Regions from separate parts of the Enterobacter sp. QK-SA4 genome, predicted to be linked through region 1. Evidence: predicted binding sites of a transcription regulator. Region 1 holds the regulator's gene; each other region holds the start of a gene.
What was found. Region 1 encodes CRP, which controls carbon source genes, mostly activating them, when cyclic AMP is high. Its sites were predicted from a motif close to ATGTGANNNNNNTCACAT; they were not measured.
Positions count from the first base shown of each region.

Region 2: the regulator CRP is predicted to act here: its motif matches at 3,027-3,044, upstream of aaeR (HTH-type transcriptional activator AaeR).
Region 3: the regulator CRP is predicted to act here: its motif matches at 6,088-6,105, upstream of AC1VYI_RS22045 (glycine dehydrogenase).
Region 4: the regulator CRP is predicted to act here: its motif matches at 5,098-5,115, upstream of epd (erythrose-4-phosphate dehydrogenase).

Region 1 covers NZ_JBXFXH010000007.1:390,246-397,844, reverse strand. The annotation lists gene AC1VYI_RS03325 (ABC transporter ATP-binding protein) at 1-1,810, shown strand, start outside; gene AC1VYI_RS03320 (hydrolase) at 1,923-2,945, shown strand; gene AC1VYI_RS03315 (YheU family protein) at 2,942-3,160, shown strand; gene AC1VYI_RS03310 (phosphoribulokinase) at 3,191-4,060, shown strand; gene AC1VYI_RS03305 (OsmC family protein) at 4,127-4,531, opposite strand; gene crp (cAMP-activated global transcriptional regulator CRP) at 4,843-5,475, shown strand; gene AC1VYI_RS03295 (YccS/YhfK family putative transporter) at 5,533-7,599, shown strand, end outside.
Region 2 covers NZ_JBXFXH010000007.1:491,117-498,715, forward strand. The annotation lists gene yhdP (AsmA2 domain-containing protein YhdP) at 1-476, shown strand, start outside; gene tldD (metalloprotease TldD) at 561-2,006, shown strand; gene aaeR (HTH-type transcriptional activator AaeR) at 2,083-3,009, opposite strand; gene aaeX (p-hydroxybenzoic acid efflux pump operon protein AaeX) at 3,189-3,392, shown strand; gene aaeA (p-hydroxybenzoic acid efflux pump subunit AaeA) at 3,400-4,332, shown strand; gene aaeB (p-hydroxybenzoic acid efflux pump subunit AaeB) at 4,338-6,305, shown strand; gene AC1VYI_RS03935 (NAD-dependent succinate-semialdehyde dehydrogenase) at 6,395-7,599, shown strand, end outside.
Region 3 covers NZ_JBXFXH010000007.1:4,234,194-4,241,792, forward strand. The annotation lists gene AC1VYI_RS22005 (lactonase family protein) at 1-421, opposite strand, end outside; gene dagF (2-dehydro-3-deoxy-phosphogluconate aldolase) at 505-1,245, opposite strand; gene AC1VYI_RS22015 (DgaE family pyridoxal phosphate-dependent ammonia lyase) at 1,242-2,360, opposite strand; gene AC1VYI_RS22020 (amidohydrolase/deacetylase family metallohydrolase) at 2,344-3,477, opposite strand; gene AC1VYI_RS22025 (DUF4310 family protein) at 3,520-4,161, opposite strand; gene AC1VYI_RS22030 (DUF4311 domain-containing protein) at 4,175-4,951, opposite strand; gene AC1VYI_RS22035 (DUF4312 family protein) at 4,974-5,273, opposite strand; gene AC1VYI_RS22040 (SFCGS family glycine-rich protein) at 5,276-5,638, opposite strand; gene AC1VYI_RS22045 (glycine dehydrogenase) at 5,649-5,987, opposite strand; gene cybC (cytochrome b562) at 6,303-6,689, opposite strand; gene pmbA (metalloprotease PmbA) at 6,731-7,599, opposite strand, start outside.
Region 4 covers NZ_JBXFXH010000007.1:863,206-870,804, forward strand. The annotation lists gene speB (agmatinase) at 1-427, shown strand, start outside; gene AC1VYI_RS05805 (OprD family outer membrane porin) at 480-1,748, opposite strand; gene loiP (metalloprotease LoiP) at 1,959-2,717, opposite strand; gene tkt (transketolase) at 2,990-4,981, shown strand; gene epd (erythrose-4-phosphate dehydrogenase) at 5,310-6,329, shown strand; gene pgk (phosphoglycerate kinase) at 6,379-7,542, shown strand.

The DNA.
Region 1 (7,599 bases):
GGTCGGCAAAAACGGCTGCGGTAAATCCACCCTGCTGGCGCTGCTGAAAAACGAGATTAGCGCGGATGGCGGTAACTTTACCTTCCCGGGGAACTGGCAGCTCGCCTGGGTAAACCAGGAGACGCCGGCGCTGAGCGAACCGGCACTCGACTATGTTATCGACGGCGACCGTGAATACCGCAAGCTCGAAGCGGAACTTCATGCTGCTAACGAGCGCAACGACGGCCACGCCATCGCCACCGTTCACGGCAAGCTGGACGCCATCGACGCGTGGACCATTCGCTCCCGCGCCTCCAGCCTGCTGCACGGCCTGGGCTTCAGCAACGAACAGCTGGAACGCCCGGTCAGCGACTTCTCCGGCGGCTGGCGTATGCGCCTCAACCTGGCGCAGGCGCTGATCTGCCGCTCTGACCTGCTGTTGCTTGACGAACCGACCAACCACCTCGATCTCGATGCGGTTATTTGGCTGGAGAAGTGGCTCAAGAGCTATCAGGGCACTCTGATTCTGATCTCCCACGACCGCGACTTCCTTGACCCGGTAGTGGATAAAATCATTCATATCGAACAGCAAACGATGTTCGAGTACACCGGCAACTACAGCTCCTTCGAGCGCCAGCGCGCGACGCGTCTCGCCCAGCAGCAGTCCATGTACGAAAGCCAGCAGCAGCGCGTGGCGCACCTGCAGAGCTTCGTGGATCGCTTCAAGGCCAAAGCCTCAAAAGCCAAGCAGGCCCAGAGCCGCATCAAGATGCTGGAACGTATGGAGATGATCGCCCCGGCGCACGTGGATAACCCGTTCCACTTCAGCTTCCGCGAGCCGGAAAGCCTGCCTAACCCACTGCTGAAGATGGAGAAAGTCAGCGCGGGCTATGCCGACCGCATTATTCTCGATTCCATCAAGCTCAACCTGGTGCCGGGTTCACGCATTGGCCTGCTGGGGCGTAACGGCGCCGGTAAATCGACGCTGATCAAACTGCTGGCGGGCGAGCTTAACCCGGTCAGCGGCGAAATCGGCCTCGCGAAGGGCATCAAGCTGGGTTACTTCGCCCAGCATCAGCTGGAATTTTTACGCGCGGATGAATCGCCGATTCAGCACCTCGCGCGTCTGGCGCCGCAGGAGATGGAGCAGAAGCTGCGCGACTATCTCGGCGGCTTTGGCTTCAAGGGCGATAAGGTAACTGAAAACACCGAGCGCTTCTCCGGCGGCGAAAAGGCCCGCCTGGTGCTGGCGCTGATCGTCTGGCAGCGCCCGAACCTGCTGCTGCTCGATGAACCGACCAACCACCTGGATCTCGACATGCGCCAGGCGCTGACCGAAGCGCTGATTGAGTTCGAAGGCGCGCTGGTGGTGGTTTCGCACGATCGTCACCTGATCCGCTCCACCACGGACGATCTCTATTTAGTGCACGGCGGCAAAGTTGAACCGTTCGACGGCGATCTGGAAGACTACCAGCAGTGGCTGACGGACGTGCAGAAGCAGGAAAACCAGCCGGAAGAGTCAGCGAAAGACAACGCCAACAGCGCGCAGGCGCGTAAAGACCAGAAGCGTCGTGAAGCGGAGCTTCGCACCCAGACGCAGCCGCTGCGTAAAGAGATTACCCGTCTCGAAAAAGAGATGGAAAAACTCAACGCCACGCTGGCTATCGTTGAAGAGAAGCTCGGCGATAGCGGCCTGTATGACCAGAGCCGCAAGGCTGAGCTGACCGACTGCCTGCAAACCCAGGCGAAGACCAAATCCAGTCTCGAAGAGTGCGAGATGGCGTGGCTCGACGCGCAGGAACAGCTGGAAGCGATGCTGCAGGCTGACTGACCTGTTTACCCCGTTTGAAGAACAGAATCCGTACCGGGTTCGGAAATCCAGCTTAAACGGGGTACAATTCGGAAAGTATCGTAAATTTCCGACAAGAATCAGCATCGCGCTTATGACCCAAATCATTCCATCAGACTTCGACATTGCGGCCGAAGACAGCACTGAGTTCGTGCCTATGCGCGGCGTGGCCAATCCCCATTTGCAGACCATGCTGCCGCGACTGATCCGCCGCAAGGTTCAGTTCACCCCGCACTGGCAACGGCTTGACCTGCCAGACGGTGACTTTCTGGATCTCGCCTGGAGCGAAGCGCCGGAACAGGCTCGCCATAAGCCGCGTCTGGTGGTTTTCCACGGTCTGGAAGGCAGCCTGCACAGCCCGTATGCGCATGGGCTAATTGAGGCGGCAAAAGCGCGCGGCTGGCTCGGCGTGGTGATGCATTTTCGCGGCTGCAGCGGCGAACCGAATCGTCAGAAACGCATTTATCACTCGGGTGAAACCGAAGACGGGACGTGGTTTTTACACTGGCTGCGGGAAAATTATGGCACCGAGCCAACGGCCGCCGTGGGCTACTCGCTGGGCGGCAACATGCTGGCCTGTCTGCTGGCCAAAGAGGGTGAAAGCGTCCCGCTGGATGCCGCCGTCATTGTCTCCGCGCCGTTTATGCTCGAGCAGTGCAGCTACCACATGGATAAGGGCTTTTCCCGCGTCTATCAGCGCTACCTGCTCAACCTTTTGAAGGCCAACGCGGCGCGTAAGCTGAAGGCCTACCCGGATACCCTGCCGGTCAGCCTGCGCCAGCTGAAAAAGGTGCGCCGCATTCGCGAATTCGACGACCTGATCACCGCGAAAATCCACGGCTTCGCCGATGCGATTGACTATTATCGTCAGTGCAGCGCCATGCCGCTGCTCAGCAAGATCACGCAGCCAACGTTGATTATTCATGCCAAAGATGACCCGTTTATGGATCATCACTCGATCCCCGCTCAGGAATTCCTGCCCGACAACGTTCACTATCAGTTGACCGAGCATGGCGGCCACGTCGGGTTTATCGGCGGCACGCTGCGCCGCCCGAAAATGTGGCTTGAGGCGCGTATTCCTGACTGGCTGACCCCTTATCTGGACGGTGCAAAATGATTATTCCCTGGCAGGATCTGGCTCCCGAAACGCTCGATAATCTGATTGAAAGCTTTGTATTACGCGAAGGCACCGATTATGGTGAACAGGAACGCTCGCTTGAGCAAAAGGTCAACGATGTTAAGCGCCAGCTGAAAAGCGGCGACGTGGTGCTGGTGTGGTCAGAACTGCATGAGACGGTCAATATCATGCCCCGCAACGCGTTTCACGGCTGATCTTCCACCCTTTTCAGTCAGGGAGTTGCTATGTCTGCCAGACATCCGGTTATTGCCGTTACGGGGTCGAGTGGTGCGGGAACCACCACCACCAGCCTCGCATTTCGCAAGATTTTCGCCCAGCTGAATCTCCGTGCGGCGGAGGTCGAAGGCGACAGCTTTCACCGCTACACGCGTCCGGAGATGGACATGGCCATTCGTAAGGCGCGCGATTCGGGTAAACACATCAGCTACTTCGGCCCGGAAGCCAATGACTTCGGCCTGCTGGAACAAACCTTTATAGAGTACGGCAAGAGCGGCAAAGGGCAGTCCCGCAAGTATCTGCACACCTATGATGAAGCCGTACCCTGGAATCAGGTGCCGGGCACCTTTACCCCCTGGCAGCCGCTGCCGGAACCCACCGACGTCCTGTTTTACGAAGGATTGCACGGCGGCGTGGTCACCCCTCAACACGACGTGGCGCGCCACGTGGATCTGCTGGTCGGCGTGGTTCCTATCGTAAACCTGGAGTGGATCCAGAAGCTGACGCGTGACATGAGCGAGCGTGGCCATTCTCGCGAAGCGGTGATGGACTCGGTGGTGCGCTCCATGGAGGATTACATTAACTTCCTGACGCCGCAGTTCTCCCGCACCCATATCAACTTCCAGCGCGTGCCGACGGTGGACACCTCCAACCCGTTCGCGGCCAAAAGCATCCCGTCGCTGGATGAGAGTTTTGTGGTGATCCATTTCCGCAATCTCGAAGGCATTGATTACCCGTGGCTGCTGGCAATGCTGCAGGGCTCGTTTATTTCGCACATGAATACGTTAGTGGTGCCGGGCGGGAAAATGGGGCTGGCGATGGAGCTCATCATGACGCCGCTGGTGGAGCGACTGATGGAAGGGAAGCAGATCGCGTGAGCATGTTCCCTCTCCCAGTGGGAGAGGGTTAGGGTGAGGGCATCAACACGCACGATGCCCCATCAATCACGCCTCGATCACTTCATACGAATGCGTGATTTTTACCGCTTTCTCCAGCATTAACGCCACAGAGCAGTACTTCTCCGCAGACAGGTCCACCGCACGTGAGACCGCCGCGTCTTTCAGTTCTTTACCGGTGACCACAAAGTGCAGGTTAATATGGGTGAACAGGCGTGGCGCCTCATCGCGACGCTCTGATGTGAGTTTAACCTCACAATCCGTCACGTCATGACGACCTTTTTGCAGAATCGACACCACGTCAATGGCGCTGCAACCCCCTGCCGCCATCAGCACCATTTCCATTGGGCTTGGCGCTTTATCGCCGGAGTTACCGTCCATCAAAATCTGGTGTCCTGACGCGGACTCGCCCAGGAACGTTAAACCTTCAACCCATTTCACGCGCGCTTGCATATTCATTAACTCCAACGTTGCATTTTTGGTGACAGATTACGCGTGCGTTACATTTCTCGCAATGGAAGGCGACCTGCATCATGCTGAAGCGAGACACCAGGAGACACGCGGCGAAAGCTATGCTAAAACACTCAGGATGCTACAGTAATACATTGACGTTACACGTGTATGCAGAGGACATCAAACTTTACTGGCTGCGAAACGTTACGGTAGCCGACTTCCCAGGGTATGGGTAAGAATTCGATTGCAACCCCAGAGTCCGGATGCATCTGATGACTCTGGTGACAGCTTATAACAGAGGATAACAGCGCATGGTGCTTGGCAAACCGCAAACAGACCCGACTCTCGAATGGTTCTTGTCTCATTGCCACATTCATAAGTACCCATCGAAGAGCACGCTGATTCACCAGGGTGAAAAAGCGGAAACGTTGTATTACATCGTTAAAGGCTCGGTGGCAGTGCTGATCAAAGATGAAGAAGGGAAAGAGATGATCCTTTCTTATCTGAACCAGGGCGATTTCATCGGTGAACTGGGCCTGTTTGAAGAGGGCCAGGAACGTAGCGCCTGGGTTCGTGCAAAGACAGCATGTGAAGTGGCTGAAATTTCTTACAAGAAGTTCCGTCAGCTGATTCAGGTTAACCCTGACATCCTGATGCGTCTTTCTTCCCAGATGGCGCGCCGTCTGCAGGTCACGTCAGAGAAAGTGGGTAACCTCGCCTTCCTGGACGTTACCGGCCGTATCGCACAAACCCTGTTGAACCTGGCGAAACAGCCAGACGCTATGACCCACCCGGACGGCATGCAAATTAAAATTACCCGTCAGGAAATTGGTCAGATCGTCGGTTGCTCCCGTGAAACAGTGGGCCGTATCCTGAAAATGCTGGAAGATCAAAACCTGATCTCCGCCCACGGTAAAACCATCGTGGTCTACGGAACGCGTTAATTCCGCTCAAACGGCGTGTCACCGCAGGGTGTCACGCCGTTTTTGTCTCTACTCCCCATGTGGCGCAGGCTGATCTATCACCCGGAAGTTAACTACGCACTGCGGCAAACGCTGGTGTTGTGTCTTCCTGTGGCCATAGGCCTGATCCTCGGACATCTTCAGCAAGGCCTGCTGTTTTCCCTCGTGCCCGCCTGCTGCAACATCGCCGGTCTGGACACGCCGCATAAGCGCTTTTTCAAACGCCTGATTATCGGTGGCTGCCTGTTTGCCGGCTGTAGCCTCGCCGTGCAGCTTCTGCTTGCCCGGGATATCCCGCTGCCGCTGATCCTGACCGTGCTGGCGATGACGCTCGGCGTCACGGCGGAAATCAGTTCGCTGCACGCCCGCCTGCTTCCCGCCTCGCTGATTGCGGCCATTTTCACGCTGAGCCTCGCCGGGAACATGCCGGTGTGGGAGCCGCTGCTGATCTACGCCCTGGGGACATTGTGGTACGGGCTGTTTAACTGGTTTTGGTTCTGGCTGTGGCGCGAACAGCCGCTGCGTGAATCCCTGAGCCTGCTCTATGTGCAGCTTGCGGATTACTGCGAAGCCAAATATACCCTGCTCACCCAGCATACCGACCCGGAAAAATCCTTACCGCCGCTGCTGACGCGCCAGCAGAAGGTGGTGGACCTGATAAGCCAGTGCTATCAGCAGCTGCATATGCTCGCCGCCAACAAGAACCACGAATACAAACGGCTGCTGCGCACCTTCCAGGTCGGGCTGGATCTGCAGGAGCACATCTCCGTAAGCCTTCATCACCCGCAGGAGGTGCAAAAGCTGGTCGAGCGCAGCCACGCCGAAGCGGTGATCCGCTGGAACGCACAAACCGTGTCCGCACGTCTGCGCGTGCTGGCCGATGATATTCTCTACCACCGCTACCCGACGCGCTTTAACATGGAAAAACAGCTGGGCGCGCTGGAGAAAATCGCCCGCCAGCATCCCGATAACCCGGTCGGCCAGTTTGCCGCCTGGCACTTCAGCCGCATCGCCCGCGTGTTGCGCACGCAGCGCCCGCTTTATCCCCGCGACCTGATGGCGGATAAGCAAAAACGGCTTCCGTTATTGCCCGCGCTCAAAAGCTATCTTTCTCTTAAATCGTCCGCCCTGCGCAACGCCGCCAGGATTAGCGTGATGCTCAGTACCGCCAGCCTGATGGGCATGGCGCTGCACCTGCCGAAACCGTACTGGATCTTAATGACCGTGCTGTTTGTCACCCAGAACGGCTACGGCGCCACGCGTGTGCGTATTCTGCACCGGGCTGGCGGAACGATGGCCGGGCTGATCATTGCGGGCGTGACGCTGCACTTCCACGTGCCGGAAGGCTATACCCTGGCAGGCATGCTGGCGATCACGCTGGTGAGCTACCTGATTATCCGAAAAAATTACGGCTGGGCGATGGTGGGCTTTACGGTGACGGCGGTATATACCCTGCAGCTGCTCACGCTCAATGGCGAACAGTTTATTGTCGCCAGGCTGATTGATACCCTGATCGGCTGCCTGATTGCCTTTGGCGGAATGGTCTGGCTGTGGCCGCAGTGGCAGAGCGGGCTGCTGAGGCAGAACGCCCACGACGCGCTGGAAGCCGACCAGCAGGCTATTCGCCTGATCCTGAGCGACGACCCGCAGCCCTCCCCGCTGGCCTATCAGCGGATGAAGGTCAACCAGGCGCACAACGCCCTGTTTAACTCGCTCAACCAGGCGATGCAGGAGCCGGGCTTTAACTCGCACTATCTGGCAGACATGAAGCTCTGGGTGACGCACAGCCAGTTTATCGTCGAGCACATTAACGCCATGACCACGCTGGCGCGCGAGCACACGATGCTGACGCCGGATCTGGCGCAGCGCTATTTGCAGTCGTGTGAAATTGCGTTGCAGAGGTGTCAGCAACGTCTGGAGTATGACGCGCCGGGCGAGTCGGGCGACTCAAACATTCTGGAAGCGCCGGAGACGTTAACCCACGGGCCAATGAGCACGCTGGAGCAGCATTTGCAGCGCGTTCTGGGACATCTGAACACCATGCACACCATTTCGTCGGTGGCATGGCGTCAGCGTCCGCATCACGGCATTTGGTTAACGCGTCGG
Region 2 (7,599 bases), 100 kb from region 1:
TCGGCAAAGGTGAAATTGCCGACGTGAGCACGGGGCGCGCCGGGCAGATCCTGCGCCTGCTGAGTTTTGATGCTCTGCTGCGCAAGCTGCGCTTCGATTTCAGCGACACCTTCAGCGAAGGTTTCTACTACGATTCCATCCGCAGCACGGCGTGGATCAAGGACGGCGTTCTGCATACTGACGACACGCTGGTGGATGGCCTGGAAGCGGATATCGCCATGAAAGGCTCCGTTAACCTCGTGCGTCGCGAGCTGGATATGGAAGCCGTGGTGGCACCGGAAATTTCCGCGAGCGTGGGCGTGGCGGCGGCCTTTGTGGTGAACCCGATTGTCGGTGCGGCGGTGTTTGCCGCCAGCAAAGTGCTGGGTCCGCTGTGGAGCAAAGTCTCCATTCTGCGCTACCGCATTACCGGTCCGGTAGATAAACCGCAGATTAACGAGGTGCTGCGCCAGCCGCGCAAAGATGCACAGCAATGATTTGACGTGGGCAGGTAATTGCCTCACTCTCAATAAATACGATCTTTATACCGCCACGGGCGGCAACGAACGAGTAGCAATACGATGAGTCTGAACCTGGTAAGTGAACATTTGCTCGCAGCGAACGGCCTGAATCATCAGGACCTGTTCTCCATTCTTGGTCAACTGACCGAACGCCGTCTCGACTACGGCGACCTTTATTTCCAGTCGAGCTATCACGAATCCTGGGTTTTAGAAGACAGCATCATTAAAGATGGCTCTTACAACATCGACCAGGGCGTCGGCGTCCGCGCCGTTAGCGGCGAGAAAACCGGTTTCGCCTATGCCGATCAGATTAGCCTGGCTGCACTTGAGCAGAGCGCGCAGGCTGCGCGTACCATTGTGCGTGATACCGGCGATGGTCGCGTGAAAACCCTTGGAGAAGTGCAGCACTCTGCGCTCTATACCAGCATCGATCCTCTGCAGAGCATGAGCCGTGAAGAGAAGCTGGATATCCTGCGTCGCGTGGACAAAGTCGCCCGCGCGGCGGATAAACGCGTGCAGGAAGTTTCAGCCAGCCTGAGCGGTGTGTATGAACTGATTCTGGTGGCGGCAACGGACGGCACTTTGGCGGCAGACGTTCGCCCGCTGGTACGTCTCTCCATCAGCGTGCAGGTCGACGACGATGGCAAACGCGAGCGCGGCTCAAGCGGCGGCGGCGGTCGTTTTGGCTATGACTGGTTCCTGGGCGACGTTGACGGTGAAGCTCGCGCCGACGCGTGGGCGAAAGAAGCCGTGCGTATGGCGCTGGTGAATCTGAATGCCGTCGCGGCGCCGGCGGGCTCATTCCCGGTGGTGCTGGGCGCTGGCTGGCCGGGCGTGCTGTTGCACGAGGCCGTAGGCCACGGCCTGGAAGGCGACTTTAACCGTCGCGGGACGTCCGTGTTCAGCGGTCAAATCGGGCAGCTTGTCTCCTCTGAGCTGTGCACCGTGGTGGATGACGGCACCATGCGCGATCGTCGCGGCTCGGTGGCTATCGACGATGAAGGTACGCCAGGGCAGTACAATGTGCTGATCGAAAATGGCGTGCTGAAAGGCTACATGCAGGACAAACTCAACGCGCGTCTGATGGGCGTGGCGCCGACGGGCAACGGACGCCGTGAATCTTACGCGCACCTGCCGATGCCGCGCATGACCAACACGTACATGCTGCCGGGCAAATCCACGCCGCAGGAGATTATCGAATCCGTTGATTACGGTATCTTTGCGCCAAACTTTGGCGGCGGCCAGGTGGACATTACCTCCGGTAAGTTTGTTTTCTCCACGTCAGAAGCGTATCTGATCGAGAAAGGCAAAGTGACCAAAGCGGTGAAGGGTGCGACGCTGATTGGCTCCGGTATTGAAGCCATGCAGCAGATCTCTATGGTCGGTAACGATCTGAAGCTGGATAACGGCGTGGGCGTCTGCGGTAAAGAGGGCCAGAGCCTGCCGGTTGGCGTGGGCCAGCCAACGCTGAAGGTGGACAACCTGACGGTGGGCGGCACGGCGTGATTTCCTGACCCTCTCCCCAAAGGGGAGAGGAAACTGCTCCGCGCAGTCTTTTCTCCCTCGTCCTTTTGGAAAAGGTCTACTCTTTCCTTCTCCCCCGCATCCCCTGAAACAGCTCCGCTACGTCCACAAAATACTCGGTCAGATAGTTAATACACACCTGTACCTTGAGCGGGAGTTTGTCTTTTTCGGTATACAGGGCGTACACCGGTCGCGGATCGGACTGGTAGCGCGGGAAGAGGATCTCCAGCACGCCGCTGTTGATCTCGTTGATCACCCACATTAACGGCACGTAGGCGATCCCGGCGCCGGCCACCAGCCAGCGCGAAATGGTCATCGGATCGTTAGTGACAAACCGTCCTTCCGGCAGCAGCCTGGTAGAGATCCCTTCCGGAGCGATCAGCTCAAATTCATTATCGGGCCGCACGCTGTACTCCAGCCACGAGTGGTTGGTGAGATCGGCGGGTTTCTCCGGAACGCCGTACTGCGCCAGATAGCTTTTCGATGCGCAGACCACCATCGGCATGCTGCCCAGCCGTCGCGAGAACAGGCTGGAATCCTGCAACGCGCCGACGCGGATCACCACGTCCAGCCCGTCGGCAATCAGATCCGGCGCCGGGATACCCGTCACCAGATTGACCGTAAGACCGGGATACTCTTTCAGCATATCCGCCGTCATGGCAGCGAGAACATTTTGTGCCATAGTTGAAGAACACCCGATGCGCAGCGTGCCGATGGGGGTGTTGTTGAAGGCATAGAGCTGTTCGTGAACATCCTGCACTTCAAGCAGCATGCGGCGACAGCCCTGATAGTAAATTTTACCCGCCTCCGTCAGCCCAATGCTGCGGGTACTGCGGTTGAGCAGCTTGACCTGAAGCTCATCTTCCAGTTTGGACACCGTCTGGCTGATGGATGAGACGCTCATCTGAAGCTGGCGTGCAGCGGCGGTAAAAGAGCCCAGTTCAACCACTTTGGCGAAGACCGACATGCGTTTTAAACGTTCCATTGTTCACTCTGGCTTAAAAGTGATTTAGATCACATATTATAGATAACAGCATAACAGTTACGTTAATATATTATTAATTACATAACGGCTGCGCCATTCTCGCCCGGCGTTTCTTGCTCTCCTGCGGTGGCGTGCGCTAAAAAATTCTGAAGCCTGCACTCTCTCTTATCAAGGTCAACATGAGTCTGTTTCCCGTTATCGTGGTGTTCGGTCTGTCGTTCCCACCGATATTTTTCGAGCTTCTTTTATCACTGGCGATCTTCTGGCTGGTGCGCAAGGTGTTGGTCCCTACCGGGATCTACGATTTCGTCTGGCACCCTGCATTGTTCAATACCGCGCTGTATTGCTGCCTGTTTTATCTGATATCGCGCATGTTTGTCTGAGGTTGATGTGAAAACGCTAACAAGAAAAATCTCCCGCACTGCCATCACAATGGCGCTGGTTATCCTCGCCTTCATCGCTATTTTCCGCGCCTGGGTTTATTACACCGAATCACCGTGGACGCGTGATGCACGCTTCAGCGCCGATGTGGTGGCAATAGCCCCTGACGTGGCCGGTCTTATCACGGCGGTCAACGTCCACGATAACCAGCTGGTGAAAAAAGATCAGGTTCTGTTCACCATCGACCAGCCTCGTTACCAGAAAGCGCTGGAAGAGGCGGAAGCGGACGTGGCCTATTATCAGGCGCTCGCTGCGGAGAAACGCCGCGAGGCAGGCCGCCGTAATCAGCTGGGCGTTCAGGCAATGTCCCGCGAAGAGATTGACCAGTCCAACAACGTGCTGCAAACCGTGCTGCACCAGCTGGCGAAAGCGCAGGCAACGCGCGATCTGGCGAAGCTCGATCTCGAGCGCACCGTGATCCGCGCGCCGTCCGATGGCTGGGTCACCAACCTCAACGTCTATGCCGGGGAATTCATTACCCGTGGCTCAACCGCCGTGGCGCTGGTTAAACAGAACTCCTTCTACGTGCTCGCCTATATGGAAGAGACCAAGCTGGAAGGCGTGCGTCCAGGTTATCGGGCGGAAATTACGCCGCTCGGCAGCAATCGCGTCTTTAAAGGCACCGTCGACAGCGTTGCCGCAGGGGTGACTAACTCCAGCAGCTCTAACGATGCCAAAGGGATGGCGACGGTCGATTCCAACCTGGAGTGGGTGCGTCTGGCCCAGCGCGTGCCGGTACGTATTCATCTGGATGAACAGCAGGGAAATCTGTGGCCTGCGGGTACCACGGCGACGGTGGTGATCACCGGTGAAAAGGACCGGGATGCCAGCCAGGACTCGTTCTTCCGTAAAATTGCCCACCGCCTGCGCGAGTTTGGTTAATCGCCATGGGTATCTTTTCCATCGCCAGCCAGCACATTCGCTTCGCCGTAAAGCTGGCGTGCGCCATCGTGCTGGCGCTGTTTGTTGGCTTTCACTTCCAGCTTGAAACCCCTCGCTGGGCAGTGCTGACGGCTGCGATTGTCGCGGCGGGCCCTGCCTTTGCCGCGGGCGGGGAACCCTATTCTGGCGCGATCCGCTATCGCGGGATGCTGCGTATTATCGGGACGTTTATCGGCTGTTTCGCGGCGCTGACCATTATTATTCTCATGATCCGCACCCCGCTGCTGATGCTGATGGTCTGCTGCATCTGGGCGGGTTTCTGCACCTGGATCTCGTCTCTGGTGAAAGTGGAAAACTCCTACGCCTGGGGACTGGCGGGCTATACCGCGCTGATTATTATCATCACTATCCAAAGCGAACCGCTGCTGGCCCCGCAGTTTGCGGTGGAGCGCTGCAGCGAAATTGTGATTGGTATTGTCAGCGCGATCGTCGCTGATCTGCTTTTCTCCCCGCGCTCCATCAAGCAGGAGGTCGACCGTGAGCTCGACGCGCTGATTGTTGCCCAGTATCAGCTGATGCAGCTGTGCATTAAGCATGGCGATAGCGAAGAGGTGGATAAAGCCTGGAGCGGGCTGGTACGCCGTACGCAGGCGCTGGAAGGTATGCGCAGCAACCTTAACATGGAGTCCTCGCGCTGGGCCCGCGCGAATCGACGTCTTAAAGCCCTCAACACCGTCTCTCTGATGCTGATTACCCAGGCCTGTGAAACCTATCTGATTCAGAACACCCGGCCGGAAGCGGTCACCGATACGTTCCGCGAACTGTTTGCCGAGCCGGTGGAAACCGTACAGGACGTGCATAAGCAGCTTAAGCGCATGCGCCGGGTGATTGCCTGGACCGGGGAGCGCGACACGCCGGTGACCATCTACACCTGGGTCGGCGCCGCGACGCGCTATCTGCTGCTGAAGCGCGGCGTAATCGGTAACACCAAAATCAGCGCGGCGGAAGAAGAGGTGCTGCAGGGGGAAGTGGTGATCAAGGCGGAATCCGCCGAGCGCCATCACGCCATGGTCAATTTCTGGCGTACGACGCTTGCCTGCATGCTCGGCACGCTGTTCTGGCTGTGGACGGGCTGGACGTCCGGCAGCGGCGCGATGGTGATGATTGCCGTTGTGACCGCACTGGCGATGCGTCTGCCTAATCCGCGTATGGTCGCCATTGATTTCCTTTACGGCACGATTGCCGCGTTGCCGATAGGCGCGCTCTATTTCCTGGTCATCATCCCGTCGACGCAACAGAGCATGCTGCTGCTCTGTATTAGCCTGGCGGTAATGGCGTTCTTTATAGGCATTGAAGTGCAAAAGCGGCGTCTGGGATCGCTGGGGGCGCTGGCGAGTACGATTAACATCATCGTGCTCGATAACCCGATGACCTTCCATTTCAGCCAGTTCCTCGACAGCGCGTTAGGCCAGCTGGTGGGCTGCTTCCTGGCCATGATGGTGATACTGCTGGTGCGGGATAACTCGCAGGCAAGAACGGGCCGCGTGCTGCTGAACCAGTTCGTGTCGGCTGCCGTGTCATCTTTGACAACCAATACCGCGCGCCGTAAAGAGAACCACCTCCCCGCGCTGTACCAGCAGCTGTTTTTGCTGCTGAACAAGTTCCCGGGCGATATCGCGAAGTTCCGCCTGGCGTTAACCATGATCATTGCGCACCAGCGTTTGCGTAACGCGCCCGTGCCGATCAACGACGATCTGTCGGCATACCACCGCCAGCTGCGTCGTACCGCCGATCACGTGCTTTCTGCCAGCAGCGATGACAAACGGCGCCGCTACTTTACGCAGCTGCTTGAAGAGCTCGATATCTATCAGGAAAAGCTCAAGCACTGGGAGGCGCCGCCTCAGGTGACCGAGCCGGTAGGACGGCTGGTGTTTATGCTGCATCGCTACCAGAATGCCCTCACGGATAACTGACTGAAGTAAAAAACCGATGCCAAAAGCGTCGGTTTTTTTGTGGCTATACTTATTCCAGCACGTTCTTACATTTCAGAAAGGGAGAACACATGACGACCAAGGCGCTTCAGGACCACATCCTTTTTCAGACCGGTTATCTGGTCAACGGAATCTGGAAAACGCTGGATACAACCTTTGATGTGCTGAATCCCGCGACCGGCGAGGTCATTGCTAAAGTCGCAAAAGCGGGTAAAGCACAGACCGAAGACGCTATTGCAGCGGCTACCCAGGCCTTCCCGGCATGGCGTGCCAAAACCGCGAAAGAACGCTCGGCGATTCTCTACCGCTGGTACGAACTGATTATTGAGAATAAAAGCTGGCTCGGGCGGTTGATGACCACCGAACAGGGCAAACCCCTGAAAGAAGCGGAGGGAGAAGTCGAGTACGCCGCCAGCTTTATCCAGTGGTTTGCCGAAGAGGCCAAACGCGCGAACGGTGAAATTATTCCGCCGATAAAACCCGGCTCACGCATCCTGGCGACCCGTGAACCCATTGGTGTGGTCGCGGCGATTACGCCGTGGAACTTCCCGATGGCCATGCTCACCCGCAAGTTAGGCCCGGCGCTGGCAGCAGGATGCACCGGGGTCATTAAACCGGCCAATAACACGCCGCTCAGCGCCTTTGCGCTGCTTACGCTGGCGAAACAGGCCGGAGTGCCCGACGGTGTTCTCAACGCCGTAGCCGGGAATACGCATGAAATCAGCGATGCGATTATGGCAAGCCGCGACGTACGTAAAATCTCCTTTACCGGCTCAACCTCCGTCGGCAAAACGCTGGTGCGTAACGCCGCAGAAACCATGAAAAAAGTCTCGATGGAACTGGGGGGAAATGCCCCGTATATCGTTTTTGAGGATGCGGATATCGATGCCGCGGTTAAGGGCGCGATCGCCAACAAGTTCCGCAATGCCGGGCAGGTCTGCGTCAGCGTGAACCGTTTTTATATTCAGGAAACCGTCTACGACAAATTTGTGAATAAACTCGCCGATGCGGTGAATGCGCTGAAGGTGGGTAATGGTCTTGAGGAGGGGGTCGTGGTCGGGCCGCTGATTGAACCTTCTGCGGTAAACAAGGTGCGTGAGCATGTCGACGACGCCGTTGCCCGGGGCGCAACCGTACTGGCAGGAGGTAAGCCTCATCCACTTGGCGGGAATTTCTGGATGCCAACCGTACTGGGCGACTGCCATGAAGGCATGAAGCTGGCAGAAGAAGAGACGTTTGGCCCGGTGGCGGCGTGCTTCCGTTTCACCTCGGAAGA
Region 3 (7,599 bases), 3.8 Mb from region 1:
AGCTGCCATCGGCTTTGACCGGCAGAACGGCAATCGATCCGCTGACGTAGTTTGCCAACAGCAGATGGCGACCATTCGGCGTCAGCGACAGGTAAACCGGCCCCGCGCCGCCGGAGGCCACCTGATTCAGCTCGCTCAGCTGGCCGTTATCCCCCACCCGCAGCGCCTGCACCACGCCCTGCTCCACTTCGCTTGCCAGATACAGCGTTTTGCCGTCGTGCGAGACGGCCAGCTGCGCGGCGTTCGGCAGCCTGCTCACCAGCGTTTTATTCGCCAGCGCGCCGCTTTGCGGGTCAACGGTAAAGCGGTACAGCCCTTCGCCGTTGGGATTATAGGTACCCACCCAGGCGTACTGCGTCTGGGCGATAGCGGCGGTGGCGAACATTGAGAGTGAAGCAACAAGCAGGGTACGGGTATGCATGGTGGCTCCTTCAGGTTTGTGCGGTTTGTTTTCCCTCACCCCTGCCCTCTCCCAAAGGGAGAGGTTTAGGGTGAGGGCAGATACTACTTCACCAGCTTCTTCGTCATTTCCAGCAGCGTACGCACGTCTTCCGGGCGCGTATCGCCGCTGGCTTTGTCGATAATCGAGCTGTAGATATGCGGGATGATTTTGCTCACGCCCGCGTCGAGGGCGATCTGCAGGATCTCCTCATAGTTTTCCAGATCGATACCTCCGGTCGGCTCCAGCCAGAAGTCGTGACGGGCGCAGGCTTCCGCCACCGCTTTGTACTCGTCACGGCACTTCAGGCCGCCCATCGGGAAGTATTTGATGGAGCTGCCGCCGAAATCCTTCAGCAGGGCAATCGCGGTTTCAACCAGCACAATGCCGTCCGGAGCGTTGCTGCTCAGCGGTCCGGTGGAGATTTTGACCATCCCGACGGTGCCGGTTGGAGAGACCAGACCGTTGACCACCGACTCATTCTGCCCCAGCAGCGCGCGGCTGGTGGCCACGCCGGTAAAGACCTGGTTAACGTGCTGCGGCTGCACCTGACGGGAGATTTCACTCACCATAGCAGACTGGTTCGGATCGCCCGCGCCCAGCCCAACGGAGAGGGCGTTCTCAATCAGCGCGGCGTATTCACGCATATCGGCAACGGCGCTCGCCACGTCCGGGTAATTTTTGGAGAGCACGCCCACCAGCACGTGACCTTCCGCCGCCTCGTAAATGGCGCTGGCGTTGGCTTTCGATCCTGCCAGCACGTTCAGGCAGACGCGGTCACGGTAAAAGTTAGGGGTCAGTTTCATGCGTTTTTCTCCTGTCCTAATACTTCGCTAATGCGGCGGTACACGATGTTCAGCTGGTCAGCATTCACGCTGCGCACGTCCGCCTCGATAATCCCTTCGTTGGCCTTGTAGCCACGGAAGTAAATGGCGTATTCGCCCTGCTTGAGCTTCGCCACCAGATCGCCCGTGCCGACGCCGGTCGTGGCTTCGTCGAACTTAATCTCGGTACGGGCGATATCGCGACCGGCGCTGTCCCAGACCACGCGCGCGGTCACGCCGTTCAGGGTGTTGAGCGCCTCGATAAACGGCGTCATCTTCGCCACCATCTCGGCCCCGCTCTCTTTGGTCGCCGTCAGGTAGTGCTCGATGGCGCAGGTCAGGCCGAGGATCCCCTCTTTACCCACCTTCATCGCGCGGCCAATGCCCGCGGTCTGACGCTTCACCCACTCAACGTACTGGGTTTTGCCGATCACCAGCCCGCTGGTTGGGCCTTCAATCGCCTTCGCGCCGCTGTAGATCACCAGATCGGCGCCGGATCGGTAGTACGCGTGCAAATCTTCTTCCGCCGCCGCATCGACGATCAGCGGGAGATCGTGCTTGCGCGCCACCACCGCCGCCTGCCCGACGCTGAGCATGCTTTTCTGCACGCAGTGGTGCGATTTGATGTAGAGGATCGCCGCCGTGCGCGGGGTGATCGCCGCCGCCAGCTGATCGGCAGAGCATTCGTTGGCGTAGCCCGCCTCCACCAGCTTGCCGCCGCCCAGCGCCACCATGGTGCCCACCGGCGCGCCAAAGTTTACGTTGTGGCCTTTCGGCAGGACGATTTCGTTGTTCTCAATCGGGGTCACGTGCAGGTTTTCCAGCAGCCAGTCGCTGTCTTTGACCAGCACCGCCGCCACCGACTGGGCTATGCCCGCCGACGCGCAGGAAACCACCGTCGCGCCTTCCACATCCAGCAGCTTCGCGATGTATTCCCCGGTTTTATTGACCAGATCCTTCATCTCGAAATAGTGATTCATGCCGTCCATCGCCGCCTGCACCACTTCCGGGCGCGGCGTGGAGACGCCCAGCGCCGTCATGCGGCCGGAGGTATTGATCACCTGCTTTAAGTTGTACTTCTCATAAATCGAAGGCATGTTCCGTGCTCCCTTGTTCGGTCATGTAGCCCTTGCCCGCGCGGATCGCGGCAAGCGGCACCAGAATGTGTTCAGCCTGCAGGCTGTCGTTTTCGGCATCCGTCAGCACCGTCGGCTGGCGTTTAATCGTGAACAGCGTCAGGTCGGCGTCGAGACCCGGCTGAATGCGGCCCTTGCGCGCCAGGCGCAGGCCGTCGGCGGCGTTCGCAGTCACGCAGTCAATCACCTGCGGCAGCGACATGCCGATGGCGAGAAACTTCGACATCACGCTTGCCAGCGAGCCGACAGGACCGTTGATGCGGTTGCGGCAGTAGATATCCGAGCTGATGGTGTGCGGCAGAATGCCCATCGCGATGGCGCGTTTCGCCACCTCAAAGCTGAAGCTCGCCGTGCCGTGACCGACGTCCAGACGCACGCCGCGCTTCAGGGCGGAGGTGATGGAGGCGCGCAGCTCGCCGGAGGGCGTCAGAATGCGGTTGGGCTTGCCGTTGTAGCAGTGGGTGATGATGTCACCGGAGCTCAGCAGCTCGGCAATTTCGTCGAGGTTCGGCGGGTTGTTGCCGATGTGCACCATCAGCGGCAGGTCGCCGTTCTCTTTCTGGATGGCTTTGGCGCGCTCCAGCGGCGTGATGCCGTTTTCACCGACCACGCTGCTGCTCATGCGCGCCTTCAGGCCGACGATAAAATCAGGGTGGCGCTTCACCGCCTGCTTCACCGCGTCGGCGTCGATATTCGCCATGTTGGCCAGCTCGTTCTGGGCAATCAGCCCCACGCGGGAGATATTCAGCAGGGCAAATACCTCAGTGGAGGCGCTGCGGGTGATTTTATAGAAATCATCCACGTCGTCGGCACCGGTACTGCCCGCGTCCACTACGGAGGTGACGCCGGTGGCAATACCCACGCTGTCCGGCTCGTCGTGGTAAATCGGGGAGTTCGGGTAACAGTGAACGTGGGAGTCAATCCAGCCTGCGCTGACGAACACGTCGCCGTTCAGCTCAACCGTTTTATGCGCGGGAGCGTCAATCTCGCCCAGCGCCGCGATCTTCCCGTCCTGAATGGCGATATCGGTCAGGGTATCGTCGGCGAGGCGCGCACGGCGCAGGAGTAAATCAAACATGAGGATCTCCTGAAAAGGCGGGCGCCGGAGCGCCCGCGGGTATTAAAGGGCGACCGGGAACAGCCAGCCCAACAGCATCGCGCCGAGAATGGCGCCACCGGTGATCGGCTTCTGCCAGATGTAGAACACCAGCGCCCCCAGCAGGGAACCGACGCCGATAGGAATGGAGGCGGTCATGGCGCTGAGGATAATCAACGGCCCGAGGAAGCGGCCGGAGGCGTTGCCCGCGCCCATCATCACGTCTGCGCCGTAGGTGGAGTTGCTCTGGTTGATGGTGAACTTACGCGCCAGGATGATGACGTAGCCAATCGCCAGACCAATCACCAGGCCGGTAATCAGCGCGGCAATGAAGTTGGTCACCGGGAACATGATCCCCGCGCCCAGCAGCAGCGCCGGAACGCCGAGGCCCACGCCGGTCTGGATGGCGCCGCCGATGTCGAGAATACCGACCAGCGACCCTTCGATAATACGGGCGAACAGGAAGCTCGCGCCGAACGCCGCCACCGCGCCGTAGACGCCGGTATCGATCCCCGCTTTTAGCATCGCTACGAAGGCCACTTCGTTAAACGCGCCGATGCCGTAGAGGTAGTACATGTGCGTCCCGGCGAAAACGCCGGAGGAGAGCAGGCCAACGAAGATCGGGAACGACCAGTCGGCATACCAAAAACCTTTATTCTGTTCCATTTAGAGGCTCCTGTTATTTACCGCTGAGCGAGTTGTGGATCATGTCGAGCCAGTTCGGCACGGTCAGATGGAAGGATTCGATCATCTTCATGTCGAAGCCGCGGAAGAAGCCGCTCAGCACGAAGAGCAGAACGATAGCCGCCATCATCACTTTGGTGACGTGGTTCCAGCCGCTCTCTTCCACGCCTTTCCCGATCAGGATCCCCAGCACCAGGCCCGGTACGGCGTTGCCCATGATCAGCTGCGCCGCGCCGCCGAAGATGGTGGCCCAGAAGCCCGATTTTTTACCCGCGTCGATGGCCGCCAGCCAGAAGATCACCGGCATCACGGTGTTCACCAGCAGGTTTGCCGCCGGTACCAGCACCTTCACGGCGGTGACCTGAAGCGCTGCCGGAACGGAGGAGGCGGTCAGGTTCAGGAAGGTGACGACGAGCATGCCAATCACGCCGCAGGCAATTGCCATTTTGCGCGGGTCGTGCAGCGTTTCGCCGACGTTACGGTTTTTGATCATCAGTGCAGCAGCACCCCAGTTCGGGATGATGCGGTGGTCAACGTCCTGTGTGAAAGCCCCTGCGGCCACGGAAGAGGCCCAGGCGTTAAAGAAGAAACCTAACCCAAAGGAGAAGTGGGACGCCGGATCCCCTTCACAGGAGTTCAGTTCCCCCAACGTACGAAACGCGCCCATACCCTGAGTGGTAGGCGCATGAAACATGCGTGCAGCCCCGGCTCCGACACCGACGCCAACCAGGCCGCCAATGATGAGCGATTTTATTAATATAATTAAGAACATCAGTCTGCCCTTTTATGAATAATCAGCGTTGCGTGACGAAATCCACCTGGTCAAGATTGATAGCGGTCACGTTGACGGTCACATCCAGCTCCACGCTGTAGGTGCGTCTTTCCCGGCGCAGAAAGAAGAACAGAAACGCTTCTTTTCGCACCGCTTCTTGCGCCTGAACGACCTGCACATCCTGTGGCTCAATACGCAGTAAGATATGCGGTGAGGCTTTCATCACCGCGGCCTGAACGTGGTTGAGCGCGTCGGCAAAGGCGCGCGCTTTGGCGTCGCCCTTCCCCTTCACTCTCACCGTGGTTGTGAACTGTTCTTTCATGCTTATGCGCCGTATTTCTTCTGCCACGCCTGCACCAGACGCTCGCCCAGCTCTTCTTTATCCATAAAGCCAAAGCCCAGCACGTTGCAGCCTTCGTTAATGGCGGTCACGCCCTCTTCCACGGAACGCATGCCGTATTTGGCCTTGTAGCCATATTTGGTTTGGGCAGTGATGGCACCCGCACCGCCGCTGCCGCAGAAGGAGATGCCGAAGGTGGCGTTTTCCGCTTTCATCACGTCGCCGAGCTTCATATCCGCTGCCATGCCCGGTACAACCACCGCGCGTCCACCTGCTTTTTCCACACCGGCAGCCACTTTCTGACCTTTACCCAGGCGATCGCCAATCACGACTGTAATCTGTTCCATGTGTTGCTCCTTAAAGGTTGTCTTTCGCGACTTCAAAGTGAACGGAGAGCAGCCAGGCTTCTTCATCAGGAAGATTGCCAAACTGCGCGACCACTTCACGGGCGAGCCGCATTGAATCCGGTGAAATTTCGTCAAACAGCTCTGCTTCAACCTCCGGCAGCGGCTCGCCGGTCACGGACCGGTGCGCCATTGCGCGCACGTGGGAGGTGAGCATCTGCTCCTGTACCGCATTGGGGATGATGTTGTTCCGGGCCAGCAGGGCATAAACCTGCTGCAGCATGGTGTTCGCGAGCTGTTCTGTCTGCTCCGCCTGTTCCCCAACGTCGTTCATTACCGCTCCGTTAATCACTGGTCTTACCCCGTTAATGGCTCTGGAATAAAACTAACGTTGGGGGGGAATTGTTTGTAGCGAGTTGTTTTCCACTTCGAAGTGGAAAGGCGAGCCGCAGCAGTGATCTGTGCCACATAAATGCGGTGAATCTGAATTAATCCCGGTATTTGCGTGATGAATATCACGTATTCCAGCGGCAAAACGCGCGCAAGGGAAACGAAACGTTCAGGCGTGGTGACGCAAAAATGTGATGGCGATAGGGTTTACTTATTACCGCGTAAAAAAAACGGGAGCCACTGGCCCCCGCTGGTTGTTTGTCAGATGCGCGATCGGTTAACGGTATTTCTTGTGATACGTGTTACGGGTCGTCACAAACTGCTCGGCCGCCGCCTGGGCTTCCTTCACCTTGCCTTCGTTAGCCAGCTTCAGCGCGCCGTCGATCTGGCCGACCAGCACGTCAAAGCCGTGGCGGTAGTCTTTCATCTCTGCGCTGTCTGCCGCTTTGCTTTCCAGCTTAGGAGGCGTCGCTTTTTGTGCGTCCAGCGCCGCTTCACGCATTTTGGTCAGCGCGTCTTTCATTTCAGCCGCATTGTCGGTTTTCTGCACCACCTTCAGGTTTTGACCGAGGATGCCCATGTCGTCTTCAAGATCGGCAGCAAACGCAGAAGAGCCAAGAACCAGCGTTGAAGCCGCGACGATCGCTAACAGATGTTTACGCATTGCTCACTTCCTTTTTTATTATTAAAACGCCTTTACGGATATTACTGACCGGCGATTTTCATTTCCGGCAGAAGTACAGAACCACACTGTATATTGCTACGTGTTTCAATATCGTTACCGACCGTAACGATATTGCGCCACATGTCCTTCAGGTTGCCGGCGATGGTAATTTCGCTCACCGGATACTGGATTTCGCCGTTTTCCACCCAGAAGCCCGCCGCGCCGCGCGAGTAGTCTCCGGTGATGCCGCTTACGCCCTGGCCCATCAGCTCGGTGACTACCAGACCGGTGCCCATCTCTTTCAGCATTTGCTCAAAGTTCAGCCCCTGTCCGGCAATGCGCCAGTTGTGAATGCCGCCAGCGTGTCCGGTGCTTTTCAGCCCCAGCTTGCGCGCGGAGTAGTTGGTCAGCAGCCACTGGGTCAGAATACCGTCTTTGATGATATCGCGACGTTCGGTGCGCACGCCTTCGCTGTCGAACGGCGTGGAGGCCAGCCCTTTCAGCAGGTGCGGATGCTCTTCGATGGTCAGCCATTCCGGCAGGATCTGCTTGCCCAGCGAGTCGAGCAGGAAGGTCGATTTACGGTAAACCGAGCCGCCCGCGATAGCGCCCACCAGATGGCCAAACAGACCGGTTGCCACTTCGTTGGCAAAAATGACCGGGGCCTTCATGGTGGAGAGTTTACGCGGCGACAGGCGTGACAGCGTGCGTTCGGCACACTCTTTACCCACCCACTCAGGAGACTGCAAATCCCCCAGCGCGCGGCCAATGGTGTAGGCGTAGTCACGCTCCATGTCACCGTTCTCTTCGGCGATCACGCAGCTGGAGAGCGAATGACGGGTGGAGCAGTAGCCCTGCAGCATGCCGTGGCTATTGCCGAAGACTTTGATGCCGTAGTGGCTGTTAAAGC
Region 4 (7,599 bases), 470 kb from region 1:
AATGTTCTTCACCGCGCCGAACGAAGGTCTGATCGACCCGAACCACTCAGTGCAGATCGGTATTCGTACCGAGTTCGACAAAGACAACGGTTTCACCGTGCTGGATGCGGGCCAGGTTAACGATCGCGGCGTCGACGACATCATCGCTCAGGTGAAGCAGATCGTGGGTGATATGCCCGTGTATCTGACCTTCGACATCGACTGTCTGGATCCGGCATTTGCACCGGGCACCGGTACGCCGGTCATCGGCGGTTTGACCTCAGATCGTGCCATTAAGCTGGTGCGCGGCCTGAAGGATCTGAACATTGTCGGGATGGACGTGGTGGAAGTGGCGCCTGCGTACGACCAGTCCGAGATCACCGCGCTGGCCGCAGCGACTCTGGCGCTGGAAATGCTCTACATTCAGGCAGCCAAAAAAGGCGAATAAGCCTCGCCTTGCGTGAAAAAAAACCTCTCTACTGAGAGGTTTTTTATTGCCTTCAGAACACGTTAAACGGGTATTCCACGTAAGCGCGGATCTCGTCCCCGCCCACGTTGTACTCGCTGGCGTTGCTGGAGACGCGCAGGACGGAGTAGCGCAGTTTCAGCTTCAGATCCTTCGCCGGACCATCCTGCACCTGGTACTGGATCTGGTTAAACCACTCGTGCTCTTTGCCGTTGCTGGTTTCAGAGGTTTTGATGTTATCGCCGCGCACGTAGGCGGTGGTCCAGCTCAGGCCCGGTAAGCCAAGGCCGGCAAAGTCCAGACCGTAGGATGCCTGCCAGGAACGTTCATCTTCGCCGTTAAAATCAGACCAGTAGGAGTTCGCCAGCCAGATGGTGTTACCGCCGTCACCCACGCCGCCCTTGTCGCGATAGCCGCCGTAGTTGTAGCCGGTGCTGCCGCTGCTCTGCTGGTACGCCACTTTGAACGTGTGAATGTCCCAGATGTAGCTCGCCGCCAGGCTCCAGATGGTGTTGCTGCGGCCCGTGTCGAGGCTGTCCGCGTAACCCTGGTCCAGACGGGAGTTATAGCCGTTGAAGTCGAGTACCAGCTGCTGCCCGGTGCTGAACGGCTGTTTGAAGTTCATGCCCAGGTACTGCTTGTTCATTACCTCTTCATTATGAGAGGCGTACAGCGCGCCGCTGAACTGGTCGTTAAACTGATAGCTCGCACCGCCGAAGGAGAGGCTCTTCAGCCCGCTGTCGTGGCGGTCATCGCTTTTACGCTGCTCGTCGGTGAAGTAACCAGCGTTGACTTCCAGACCGTCGATCTCTTTTGAGGTCAGCATGGTGCCGGTGTAGCTTTCAAACAGCAGGCGAGAGCTGTCGGCATTGATGATAGGCAGCTCAGGACGCTGATTCCCGTAGCTCAGTACGGTATTCGAGATGCGCATTTTGGCGGTGGCGCCAAACTTTGCCAGATCGGATTTTGCCCGGCCGTCATCTTCCTGCTTAAAGAAGTCGATGCCGCCCGCGCCGCTCTTGCCACGGCCGCCGTCCAGGCGCACGCCGTATTGAGCAATACCGTCCACGCCAAAGCCCACCAGCCCTTCGGTATAGCCGGATGCAAAGGTGGCGATGATCCCCTGACCCCACTCGGCTTTGTCCTGCTGGCCCTGATGGTAGTCGCGGCTGATATACGCATTGCGTAAAAACAGATCCAGATGGCTGTCGTCAATAAAACCCTGGCTGTCGGATTGCTGGCTTGCAGCGGCAGGTAATGCGGAAAATAAGCTTAAAGCAATTAATGATAATTCTTTTTTCACGGAGGGAACGTCTCTGTCTGGATATAGTAATTTGAATAACTGCGGGCGTGATAATTACCGGAAAAAGAGACCTTTGCAATAATTATGTGACCAGACATTTCAATGCGATAGGGCAGATTTGGCGGGGCTTTCAGGGGTGTTATCGATACGTGCTGTTAAGTTAACAATTCATGCGAAATAAAAAGGAGGCAAAATTGCCTCCTTCTGAAATTATTTAATTCCGTCTGCGGCCATACGGTCGCGAATATGCTGTGCGCGTTCTTCTGAGGCCGGGTGATCGTCAAACATGGAGCTTTGGCGTCCGGCTTCCAGCTTGGCCAGTTTTTCGAAGCTGGTGGCTAAGCCTGATGGATTAATGCCGCGTTTGCGCAACAGATCGTATGAGTAGTCATCCGCCTCGGACTCCTGACGCTGTGAGAACTGAGAGTTAACCAGCTTTTCACCCACGTCCCCAAGCTGTGACTGCGACAGGCTGCCAACGATACCGCCCGCTGAGGCCGCCGCTGCGCGGATGGCATTGGTGCCCAGGGCAACCTGCATCCCTTTCTTCACGTGGCCCAGGGCAACGTGGCCCATTTCGTGGCCGATCACCGCTTCCACTTCGTTGTCGGTCATCATGTCCATCAGTCCGCTATAGACGCGGATACAGCCGTTCGCCATCGCGAAGGCGTTCACGTCTTTCGCCATGTACACCTTGTAGTTCACCGGCTGGCCGTTGATGTTGTCGCCCAGCGCGGAAGCAATCTTATTCAGACGCTGCGTGTAGGTACTGTTAGCCGGCGCAAGCGTGGCTTTTCCGTCCATATCTTTACAGGCCTGGTCGCTCAGCGCTTTCACCTGCGCATCGCTCAGGGAATAGGCCTGAAAGGCCTCTGCGCCTGACGTCATCAGACCGTTAGAATCCATATTCTGACAGCCGCTCAGCAGGAGCGTTGTACCCAGGGCCAGCACTATTGCACGCATTTTCATGAGGTTGCTTCCGTACTCGTTAAACTGAATAAAATCCGAAAAGGGCACCGTCAGCGAAGCCGGTGTCGGGCTAAGTATAAGGAATATCTGCAGGGCCGGGCGAGCAGATTGCGCAACATGCGAGCATGATCCAGAGATTTCTTAACAAGCAAAAGAATGCTCCATGTACATGACTTGCGGCTTGGGTTACATTGTTGGCACTTTTTTCCGGCGTAGCCCAAAACGCGCTGTCGTCAAGGGCATGGCCTTTAACAGTCCGATCTGGAGTTAAAATGTCCTCACGTAAAGAGCTTGCTAATGCTATTCGTGCGCTGAGCATGGACGCAGTACAGAAAGCCAAATCCGGCCACCCAGGGGCTCCTATGGGTATGGCTGATATCGCCGAAGTCCTGTGGCGTGATTTCCTGAACCACAACCCGCAGAACCCGTCATGGGCTGACCGCGACCGCTTCGTGCTGTCCAACGGCCACGGCTCAATGCTGATCTATAGCCTGCTGCACCTCACCGGCTACGATCTGCCAATTGAAGAGCTGAAAAACTTCCGTCAGCTGCACTCCAAAACTCCAGGTCACCCGGAAGTGGGTTACACCGCTGGCGTAGAAACCACCACCGGCCCGCTGGGTCAGGGTATTGCTAACGCTGTGGGTATGGCGATTGCCGAGAAGACGCTGGCGGCGCAGTTCAACCGTCCTGGTCACGACATCGTAGACCACTTCACCTACGCGTTCATGGGCGACGGCTGCATGATGGAAGGCATTTCTCACGAAGTGTGCTCCCTGGCAGGTACCCTGAAGCTGGGCAAACTGGTTGCGTTCTATGACGACAACGGTATCTCCATCGACGGTCACGTTGAAGGCTGGTTCACCGACGACACCGCAGCACGTTTCGAAGCCTACGGCTGGCACGTAGTGCGTGGCGTTGATGGTCACGATGCTGACTCGATTAAACGTGCAGTGGAAGAAGCGCGCGCGGTGACGGACAAACCGTCCCTGCTGATGTGCAAAACCATCATCGGCTTCGGTTCCCCGAACAAAGCGGGTACTCACGACTCCCACGGTGCGCCATTGGGTGATGCGGAAATCGCACTGACCCGCGAAGCGCTGGGCTGGAAACACCCTGCATTCGAAATCCCGTCTGAGATCTACGCTCAGTGGGATGCAAAAGAAGTAGGCCAGGCGAAAGAAGCGGCCTGGAACGAGAAATTCGCTGCCTATGCGAAAGCGTTCCCGCAGGAAGCGGCTGAATTTACCCGTCGTATGAAAGGTGATATGCCGTCTGACTTCGACGCGAAAGCGAACGAATTCATCGCTAAGCTGCAGGCGAACCCGTCTAAAATCGCGAGCCGTAAAGCGTCTCAGAATGCGATTGAAGCGTTCGGCCCATGGCTTCCAGAATTCCTGGGCGGCTCCGCTGACCTGGCGCCATCTAACCTGACCCTGTGGTCTGGTTCCAAGCCAATCAACGAAGATACTGCCGGTAACTACATCCATTACGGTGTACGTGAATTCGGTATGACCGCGATTGCCAACGGTATCTCCCTGCACGGCGGTTTCCTGCCGTACACCTCTACCTTCCTGATGTTCGTTGAATACGCACGTAACGCCGTGCGTATGGCCGCGCTGATGAAACAGCGTCAGGTGATGGTCTACACCCACGACTCCATCGGTCTGGGCGAAGATGGTCCAACTCACCAGCCGGTAGAGCAGGTGGCTTCCCTGCGCGTGACCCCGAACATGAGCACATGGCGTCCATGTGACCAGGTTGAATCCGCGGTGGCGTGGAAATACGGCGTTGAGCGTCAGGACGGTCCAACCGCGCTGATCCTCTCCCGTCAGAATCTGGCACAGCAGGAGCGTACTCCAGAGCAGCTGGCGAACATCGCTCGAGGTGGTTATGTGCTGAAAGATTGCGCGGGCCAGCCGGAGCTGATCTTCATCGCCACCGGTTCTGAAGTTGAACTGGCGGTTGCAGCGTGGGAAAAACTGACTGCCGAAGGCGTGAAAGCGCGCGTGGTTTCCATGCCGTCTACCGACGCGTTCGACAAGCAGGATGCCGCTTACCGTGAATCCGTGCTGCCTAAAGCGGTTTCCGCTCGCGTGGCAGTGGAAGCGGGTATCGCTGACTACTGGTTCAAATACGTGGGCCTGAACGGCGCTATCGTCGGTATGACCACCTTCGGTGAATCTGCTCCTGCAGAACAGCTGTTCGAAGAGTTCGGCTTCACCGTTGAGAACGTTGTCGCGAAAGCGAAAGAACTGCTGTAAATGCTGTTTTGCCCGGTGGCGCGCTAGCGCTTACCGGGCCTACAAATGGCTCGAAAGTAGGCCGGGTAAGCGCTAGCGCGCCACCCGGCTTTTTTGTAGGCATTATTCCACTTAAAATGTGACGCAAGTCATATAGCGCGCTTATTCATCTGGACAGACATTCCTTTTATTCCCCGATTCGCTTATTCTTGCTGAAGCGTTTCAGTCGATTAAATGTTCGACAATTGACCAATCAATCGCAGTTTGTGACAGCAAGGATTCCCCTTCGGGCGTAGCTGGATTACTCTTTCAGCCACCTCAAACTCAGGGATTGCTTTGCAGGAGATCTATGACCGTACGCGTAGCGATTAATGGCTTCGGTCGCATCGGACGTAACGTGGTTCGTGCTTTATATGAATCCGGACGTCGGGCGGAAATAACCGTGGTGGCAATCAACGAACTGGCGGATGCTGCGGGCATGGCGCATTTGTTGAAATATGACACCAGCCACGGACGCTTTGCCTGGGACGTACGCCAGGAAAGAGATCGACTTTTTGTTGGTGACGACGCTATTCGCGTGCTGCATGAGAACAGCATCTCCGGGCTACCCTGGCGTGAACTGGGTGTGGATGTGGTGCTTGACTGTACCGGCGTGTACGGCAACCGCGAACATGGCGAAGCGCATCTTGCTGCAGGCGCGAAAAAAGTCCTGTTTTCTCATCCCGGCAGTAACGACCTCGACGCGACCGTCGTGTTTGGCGTCAACCAGCATGAGCTGCAGGCCGAACACCGCATTGTTTCCAACGCCTCCTGTACCACTAACTGCATTATTCCGGTCATCAAACTGTTAGACGATGCGTATGGCATTGAATCCGGCACCGTGACCACGATTCACTCCGCCATGCATGATCAGCAGGTTATCGACGCCTACCACCCGGATTTACGACGCACTCGCGCGGCGAGCCAGTCAATCATTCCGGTGGATACGAAACTGGCGGCAGGGATCACCCGTATTTTTCCGCAGTTTAATGACCGGTTTGAAGCGATTGCCGTGCGTGTCCCGACGATTAACGTCACCGCAATCGATCTTAGCGTGACGGTGAAAAAACCGGTAAAAGCCTGTGAAGTCAACCTGTTGCTGCAAAAAGCGGCACAGGGGGCATTTCATGGTATAGTTGACTATACGGAATTACCGTTGGTCTCAGTAGATTTTAACCACGACCCGCACAGCGCCATCGTCGATGGCACGCAAACGAGGGTCAGTGGCGCGCACCTTATCAAGACGCTGGTCTGGTGTGATAACGAATGGGGCTTTGCTAACCGAATGCTGGACACCACGTTAGCAATGGCCGCTCAAGGTTTCAGGTAAGACGCATTGTGCGTCTGCAAAACTTTAAGAATCAACGAGAGGATTCACCATGTCTGTAATTAAGATGACCGATCTGGATCTGGCTGGTAAACGCGTTTTCATCCGTGCCGATCTGAACGTGCCGGTTAAAGATGGCAAAGTGACCAGCGACGCGCGTATTCGTGCATCTCTGCCAACCATCGAACTGGCTTTGAAGCAGGGCGCGAAAGTGATGGTCACCTCCCACCTGGGTCGTCCAACTGAAGGCGAGTACAACGAAGAGTTCTCTCTGCTGCCAGTGGTTAATTACCTGAAAGACAAACTGTCCAACCCGGTTCGCCTGGTTAAAGATTACCTGGACGGCGTTGAAGTGGCAGCCGGTGAACTGGTTGTTCTGGAAAACGTTCGCTTCAACAAAGGCGAAAAGAAAGACGACGAAACTCTGTCCAAAAAATACGCTGCACTGTGCGACGTGTTCGTGATGGATGCATTCGGTACGGCTCACCGTGCTCAGGCGTCAACCCACGGTATCGGTAAATTCGCAGACGTTGCGTGTGCCGGTCCTCTGCTGGCTGACGAACTGGAAGCGCTGGGTAAAGCACTGAAAGAACCTGCTCGTCCAATGGTGGCTATCGTTGGTGGTTCTAAAGTTTCCACCAAATTGACCGTTCTGGATTCCCTTTCTAAAATCGCTGACCAGCTGATCGTTGGCGGTGGTATCGCGAACACCTTCGTTGCCGCTCAGGGCCACAACGTGGGCAAATCCCTGTACGAAGCAGACCTGGTTGACGAAGCCAAACGCCTGCTGGGTACCTGTGATATCCCGGTTCCAACTGACGTTCGCGTCGCGACCGAGTTCTCCGAGACCGCAACCGCGACTCTGAAATCTGTCAACGACATCAAAGACGAAGAGCAGATTCTGGATCTGGGCGACGTTTCTGCACAGAAACTGGCTGAAATCCTCAAAAACGCGAAAACTATCCTGTGGAACGGTCCTGTTGGCGTGTTCGAATTCCCGAACTTCCGCAAAGGTACTGAAATCGTTGCTAACGCTATCGCAGACAGCGAAGCGTTCTCTATCGCAGGCGGTGGTGACACCCTGGCAGCAATCGACCTGTTCGGTATCGCTGACAAGATCTCCTACATCTCCACTGGTGGCGGCGCATTCCTCGAATTTGTGGAAGGCAAAGTACTGCCAGCAGTAGCAATGCTCGAAGAGCGCGCTAAGAAGTAAGCCATTCAAGGGCAGGGAAACCTGCCCAATTTTCAGCGCGCTTTTAAGAGCTCGCAC